Regions from separate parts of the Bacillus sp. 9.4 genome, predicted to be linked through region 1. Evidence: riboswitches for the same ligand, from Rfam matches in the RefSeq annotation. Region 1 holds a riboswitch; the other holds the start of a gene.
What was found. A riboswitch is a leader RNA that binds a small molecule or an ion and turns the genes downstream of it on or off. The one in region 1 is predicted to bind lysine.

Region 1 (3,747 bases):
GATAGAAATGATCAAAGGAATAGCTTTTTTTAATGAGATCATTCATAAATGGGGTAATTTCTTTTCCATTTACTTTTTCATTCAGAACAAAGCTTTGGGTCGACTCAAGTGTTACAAAGATGACATTGCGCCCCTTTGCAAGACCGAATTTGCTTTGATCAGGCTTGCTGTAATCAGCCTCTGTGTAGTTTTTAATGGCAGTTATACTGTCTTCATCGGCAAAAGCTTTCGCGCTGATATTAACAGTCTGAGAAATTGTATCGTAAATATGGAACTGAAACAGACCGATGCTTTTGACTAGCATTTCCCGGTCAAAAGAATGTGCCAAAAGCTTCGGCTGCTGTACTTCTGCAAGTGCCAGTGTGCATAAAAGCATGCCGCAGGAAGCTGCATAGTACCGTTTGATCGTGCGGGGAGCGGCTTTTGTCTGTGGGTGTTTGGTTTTTCTGGCGAACAGCAGCAGAAAAACCAAATCCACAAACAGGGCGATAAACAGAGGATGGAACAGTTCTTTTACACTGCTGCCCATATCGCTCATGTTGCTGGCCTGAAATAAAACCGGGATGGTAATAAAATCGATATAAAAGCCGTAAAAAATCGTATTGGAGATCAAGATGACGGTCAGAACCAAATTGGCAATCAGCAAAAAGACCCGCTGCTTGTTTTCTTTTAAAAGCAGGCCGATACCGAATAAAGGAAGAATAAAGCTGAGCGGGTTGACCAGCAGCATTAGCTCCTCCAACAGAGTATCGATTTGCAAATCAAAGCCGAGTTTATATATCATATACGTTTTGATCCACATAAATAAGATCGAAAAACATAAAAACCGCTGATTGTGAAAAAAGGTTCCTTTCATCAATATGACTCCTCACGTTTTCTTGATCATCTGCATGAAATGCTTCTTAAGTAAAACCTACTAAAAACAGCCGGTTCAGACAAGTCTCAGCACTCATGTTTAAAACATGCGCCCATGAAACAGCATATAAAAGTAGTAACATGAAGCAAGGGTCAGGCCGGCTAGCACGAGCTGCTCAGAAAAACTGCCTGTCTTCATATATAATGGAAGCCGAACGCGGATCGTTGAAGGGAATAATAATTTGATTCCGTTCACCGTCCAAGCGTCAAGAATCAAGTGGCTCGCCATTCCGATCATCAGGCCGGCTGATATGTTTTTATCTGGAATGTATGTAGAAGTGATAAAAAACATGATGAGCATAAACAGCAGGCTGTGTGTAAAGGTGCGATGGCCAAAAACGGAGCTGACCACTTTCGATAAAATAGGAAATTTTCTCCCGATTTTGCTTTGTGTGTGGCAGATATCGGGTATTAATGCTCCAACCGCGCCTGACGCAGCCATAAGCACTGGATCAAATCCATAATAATAAGCCGCTGCCGTACAAGAAGCGATGCCTCCCATGATGTGTGTTTTTCCTGTCATTTGCCGCTTCTCCTTTTATCTTTTGCAAAAAATCTCTGAATTACAAATATATCAAGAGAATGTATGTTTGATCAACAGGACTTTGGACGATAAAAAATATCTCGCATAATTTTTCAGGAAAAAGGCATCTTAAACATGTACCTATTTTTTAAAAGAGGTGATACGAATGGGTTTCTTTAATAAAGATAAAGGAAAACGTTCCGAAAAAGAAAAAAACGTAATCCAAGGAGCTCTTGAAGATGCTGGTTCAGCTCTAAAAGATGATCCGCTTCAAGAAGCTGTGCAAAAAAAGAAAAATAATCGATAACCACATGCGGATAGGGCTTGGCTCTATCCGTATTTTCCATCTGTTCCCTTTGACAGATCATCCTTTCTTTGATAACCTTCTGGGAGTAACTGAATAATTAAATCCTCACTCTTTCTCAGTGAGGTAGAGGTTGCGCGGATGATAAGTCACACATGCCAGGCTGACAGGGGCTGTTAAACATGTGTAAAAGGCATCAGCGCCGAAGTGTGGAGAAAGCCGATCCTTCTCTATGCTGGGACTGTATCTGAATAAGTGCAGGACTGCCGCGTGCTTTTTCGCGGAGGGCTATCCGGAGATCAAGGGTGTGTGTTTCTTTAAGCATGGACTTTTGTTCAGGCTTTTTTTGCGTTTATATGATCTCGGGGTCTGGTCCGTACAAAGAATCATGGAGGTACTGGAATGGAACAGACAAAAAAATGGGGTTTTTGGTTATTAACGGCGTTTGTCGTTGGAAATATGGTTGGATCAGGAATTTTCTCCTTGCCGAGCTCGCTTGCTTCAATTGCGAGTCCGTTTGGAGCTACGTCCGCCTGGCTTTTGACAGGTGCCGGCGTGCTGATGATTGCACTTGTGTTCGGACATTTGTCCATTCGCAAGCCTGAACTGACAGCGGGACCGCAAAGTTATGCAAGAGCGCTGTTTTCTGACCCGAAAAAAGGCAACGCTGCCGGTTTCACAATGGTGTGGGGCTACTGGGTGGCGAGCTGGATCAGCAACGTGGCGATCATCACAAGTCTCGCCGGTTACTTGACTTCGTTCTTCCCGATCTTGGTTGATAAACGTGAGATGTTTTCGATCGGCGGGCAAGAGGTGACACTCGGCCAATTACTGACGTTTGCCGTATGTACGATCTTGTTATGGGGAACGCACGCGATTCTTGTTGCCAGCATTAACGGCGCAAGTAAATTAAACTTTGTCACAACGCTTTCTAAAGTATTAGGTTTTGTCTTCTTTATCGTTGCCGGTTTGTTTGTGTTTCAAACGGCATTATTCGGTCATTTTTATTTCCCGGTTCAAGGAGAAAACGGCACAAGCATTGGAATTGGCGGCCAGGTTCATAACGCCGCGATTTCTACACTGTGGGCGTTTGTCGGAATTGAATCCGCGGTGATCCTGTCCGGCCGTGCGCGCTCTCAGCGTGATGTGAAACGTGCGACAATTACCGGCTTGCTGATTGCCTTGAGCATATATATTATTGTGACTTTAATTACGATGGGTGTTCTGCCGCATGATAAGCTTGTCGGCTCTGAAAAACCATTTGTTGATGTACTCTATGCGATTGTTGGAAACGCGGGAAGCGTGATTATGGCGCTTTTGGCTATCCTTTGTTTATTCGGAACGATGCTCGGCTGGATTTTGCTTGGCTCTGAGGTGCCATACCAAGCCGCTAAAGCAGGAGATTTCCCGGCATTTTTTGCAAAAACGAATAAAAAGGGAAGTCCGGTCATTGCACTCATTATTACAAACGTCATGTCACAGGTCTTCATTTTCTCGGTTATTTCCCGGACAATAAGTGACGCATTTACATTTTTAACGACAGCGGCTACACTTGCATATTTAATTCCGTATCTGGTATCTGCAATCTACAGCTTGAAGGTAGTCATCAAAGGTGAAACGTATGACCAGCTGAAAGGCTCCCGTGTAAGAGACGGATTGATCGCGATACTGGCGTGTGCATACTCCGTGTTTGTTATCGTAACAGGCACAGCAGATTTAACGACATTTATCCTCGGCATCGGTTTATTCTTTGTCGGCTTAATCGTTTATCCATTTGTGAGTAAAAAGTTCCAGAAAGAAAAACAAGCATAATGAAAAGACACCTGATTTGCTCAGGTGTCTTTTTTATAAAATCACAATTTCTCCTGTTAGGAATCCGTTCGTTAACCTAGCTGACAGGAAAGCTGAAATCGAAAGAAAAACCTTAAGGCACAATCGAATATGCAAAAAACGTTTTTCAGTCTCTCCAGCATAAAAAAACTGATCGCGATGAGGATGCAGCTTA
Region 2 (3,747 bases), on a different contig from region 1:
TGCCCATATTGAATCAACGATGGAAAAACAAAAAATGACGATGAACGATCTAGTCGACCGTGATGTATTCGCGTACGCGTACGATAAGGGCTGGATGTGCGTGCAGGTCTTTTTCATCCGCCAAGGGAAGCTCATTGAACGCGATGTCAGCATGTTCCCGCTTTATCAGGAAGCAGATGAAGAGTTCCTCACGTTCATCGGGCAGTTCTATTCAAAAAACAACCACTTCCTTCCGAAGGAGATTTTAGTTCCAGACAGCGTAGATCAATCCATGATCGAGCAGCTGCTGGAAACAAACGTTCACCAGCCGAAGAAAGGCCCGAAAAAAGAACTGCTCATGCTGGCCCATAAAAATGCGAAAATCGCATTGAAAGAAAAATTCTCTTTAATCGAACGGGACGAGGAGCGTTCAATCGGGGCTGTGCAGAAACTAGGTGAGGCATTAAATATTTATACGCCGCACAGAATTGAAGCGTTTGATAACTCAAACATACAGGGGACAAACCCGGTTTCCGCGATGATTGTGTTTATCGACGGCAAACCATACAAAAAGGAATACCGCAAATATAAAATCAAAACCGTTACAGGGCCGGATGATTACGGTTCTATGAGAGAGGTTGTCAGAAGACGCTATACGAGAGTGCTTCGTGAGAATCTGCCGCTGCCCGATCTGATCATCATTGACGGAGGAAAAGGGCAGATCAACGCAGCAAGGGATGTCATTGAAAATGAACTCGGCTTGGATATCCCGATCGCCGGTTTAGCGAAAGATGAAAAACACAGAACCTCAAATTTACTGATCGGTGATCCGCTGGAGGTGGTGTATCTGGAACGAAACAGCCAGGAATTTTACCTCCTGCAGCGCATTCAGGACGAGGTGCACCGTTTTGCAATCAGTTTTCACAGGCAAATCCGCGGAAAAAGCGCGTTTCAATCCGTTTTGGACGACATCCCGGGTATCGGAGAGAAAAGAAAGAAAATGCTGTTAAAGCATTTCGGTTCCGTTAAAAAAATGAAGGAAGCAAGCCTTGAGGACATCAAAAAAGCCGGTGTTCCCACAGCGGCGGCTCAGCTCCTTTACGACAAATTGCAAAAATAATGTTGTCCTTTTAAATAAGATCTGATAAAATGTGAACTAATTTCATAGTTAGATCGTGTTATATGGTGAAGATAGAGGTGCGAACTTCAAGAGTATGCCTTTGGAGAAAGATGGATTCTGTGAAAAAGGCTGAAAGGGGAGCGTCGCCGAAGCAAGTAAAACCCCATCGGTATTATTTGCTGGCCGTGCATTGAATAAATGTAAGGCTGTCAAGAAATCATTTTCTTGGAGGGCTATCTCGTTGTTCATAATCATTTATGATGATTAATTGATAAGCAATGAGAGTATTCCTCTCATTGCTTTTTTTATTGTGGACAAAGCGCTCTTTCTCCTCACCCGCACGAACCAAAATGTAAAGGGTGGTAATACATGGGTCTTATTGTACAAAAATTCGGAGGCACTTCCGTCGGCTCAGTCGAAAAAATTCAAAATGCGGCAAACCGCGCAATTGCAGAAAAACAGAAAGGCCATCAAGTCGTTGTCGTCGTTTCAGCAATGGGAAAATCCACTGACGAATTGGTCAGCCTTGCAAAAGCTATTTCTGACCAGCCGAGCAAACGCGAAATGGATATGCTGCTGGCGACAGGCGAGCAGGTCACGATTTCACTCCTTTCAATGGCATTGCAGGAAAAAGGCTATGACGCTGTGTCTTATACTGGCTGGCAGGCGGGAATCCGTACGGAGGCCATTCACGGAAACGCCAGAATTACAGATATCGACACTTCGGTTTTAGCAGACCAGCTTGAAAAAGGAAAAATTGTCATTGTTGCAGGCTTCCAAGGAATGACAGAGGATTGTGAAATTACGACATTGGGCCGGGGCGGTTCAGATACAACAGCAGTTGCTTTGGCTGCCGCTTTAAAAGCTGATAAATGTGACATATACACAGACGTGCCAGGTGTGTTTACAACCGATCCGCGCTATGTGAAATCAGCGAGAAAACTTGCGGGCATCTCATACGATGAAATGCTTGAGCTTGCCAATTTAGGCGCCGGCGTTCTTCATCCGAGAGCAGTTGAGTTCGCGAAAAATTACCAAGTGCCGTTAGAAGTGCGTTCAAGTACAGAAACCGAAGCGGGAACATTAATTGAGGAGGAATCATCCATGGAACAGAATTTAATTGTCAGAGGCATTGCATTTGAAGATCAAATCACAAGAGTAACCATTTACGGGCTGACTAGCGGCTTGACAACTTTGTCTACTATTTTTACGACACTTGCCAAAAGAAACATAAACGTGGATATCATTATCCAAACGCAGGCCGAGGACAAGACTGGAATTTCCTTCTCTGTCAAAACAGAAGATGCAGACCAAACCGTTGCGGTGCTTGAAGAGTATAAAGACGCGCTGGAATTTGAGAAAATCGAGACAGAAAGCAAATTGGCTAAAGTATCCATTGTTGGATCCGGCATGGTCTCAAATCCCGGTGTAGCGGCTGAAATGTTTGCTGTACTGGCGCAAAAAAACATTTTAATCAAAATGGTCAGCACATCTGAAATCAAAGTGTCAACAGTCGTAAGCGAAAATGACATGGTGAAAGCAGTCGAGTCGCTTCACGATGCATTTGAGCTTTCAAAACATCCTTCAGCTGTGTAATGACAATCAAAAAGGCGGGACTATGCAGTCACCGCCTTTTTGATTACACTGGGTCTTTCATATCCCATTTCACAGTCAGAACCACTTTATCGGCTCTCTTTTTCACTTGTTCATATGATTCGGCAATCTGATCATTCATCAATTGAATTTGTTCAGCGATAAAACCAGCTTCCAGCTGAAAGCAAGGTTCTTTCTGATGTTTAAGCCGGTTGGAAATGATCGGCCCTTCAAGTTCAAATTCAAGCTCCTGTTTTTTAGCGCTTACGTTGGTGAGGGTTCCCCAGCCCGCTTCTTCAAAGAAGGCCGGAAATTCCTCCCATGATTCAAGAGGAAACTTACGGGCGAGATGTTTTCCTGCCCAATACATCATGGAAGAGTAATCTTGGCCAAGCATATCTGGGAGAACGATCTCTCGTATTAGTTCGTAGGCATAGGCGTTCATTTCAATTTCTTTTAGGTTGTCAATAGATGCTTCAAATTTAGACTTCATATCTGTCTCCCCTCTCTCCTGCGTATATTATAGCTCAAACAGGGGGGAGGATTACAGAATGATCCTGTAATTCTTATGAAAAATTAAGCAAGATATATATATTGATAAAATAAAATTTTTCAATCAACTAATCAATTCGGAAAATTATAATTTATGTACGCGTTTTCTTGACGCCCTTTTGAGGGAGGAGTAAAATGAAATTGTCAATAAATCTTAATAAAGTGCTTACAATTGAAAGAAGTGGGGGAAGAGATTTAGCACATTTCGCACTTATCAAACAGGGGGTAAAGTAATGTCTGGGAACAGAGAGTTTTATTTTCGAAGATTGCATTCCTTGCTTGGCGTCATACCGGTCGGCATCTTTCTTATTCAGCATTTAGTCGTCAACCAGTTTGCCGCAAGGGGCGCTGAAGCATTCAATAGCGCTGCTCATTTTATGGATAGTCTGCCTTTCAGGTATGCCTTGGAAATTTTTATTATCTTCTTACCATTAATTTATCATGCAGTTTATGGTGTGTACATAGCGTTTACTGCGAAAAATAACGCAGGTCAATACAGCTAC

Region 2: another riboswitch for lysine. It lies ahead of ACZ07B_RS05495 (aspartate kinase); the one in region 1 lies ahead of ACZ07B_RS13580 (amino acid permease).

Annotation. Positions count from the first base shown of each region.
Region 1 covers NZ_JBVFMU010000003.1:294,556-298,302, reverse strand. The annotation lists gene ACZ07B_RS13595 (LTA synthase family protein) at 1-856, opposite strand, end outside; gene ACZ07B_RS13590 (metal-dependent hydrolase) at 956-1,438, opposite strand; gene sspJ (small acid-soluble spore protein SspJ) at 1,605-1,745, shown strand; lysine riboswitch at 1,862-2,041, shown strand; gene ACZ07B_RS13580 (amino acid permease) at 2,145-3,554, shown strand.
Region 2 covers NZ_JBVFMU010000001.1:913,830-917,576, reverse strand. The annotation lists gene uvrC (excinuclease ABC subunit UvrC) at 1-1,099, shown strand, start outside; lysine riboswitch at 1,164-1,343, shown strand; gene ACZ07B_RS05495 (aspartate kinase) at 1,469-2,695, shown strand; gene ACZ07B_RS05490 (YslB family protein) at 2,739-3,185, opposite strand; gene sdhC (succinate dehydrogenase cytochrome B558) at 3,478-3,747, shown strand, end outside.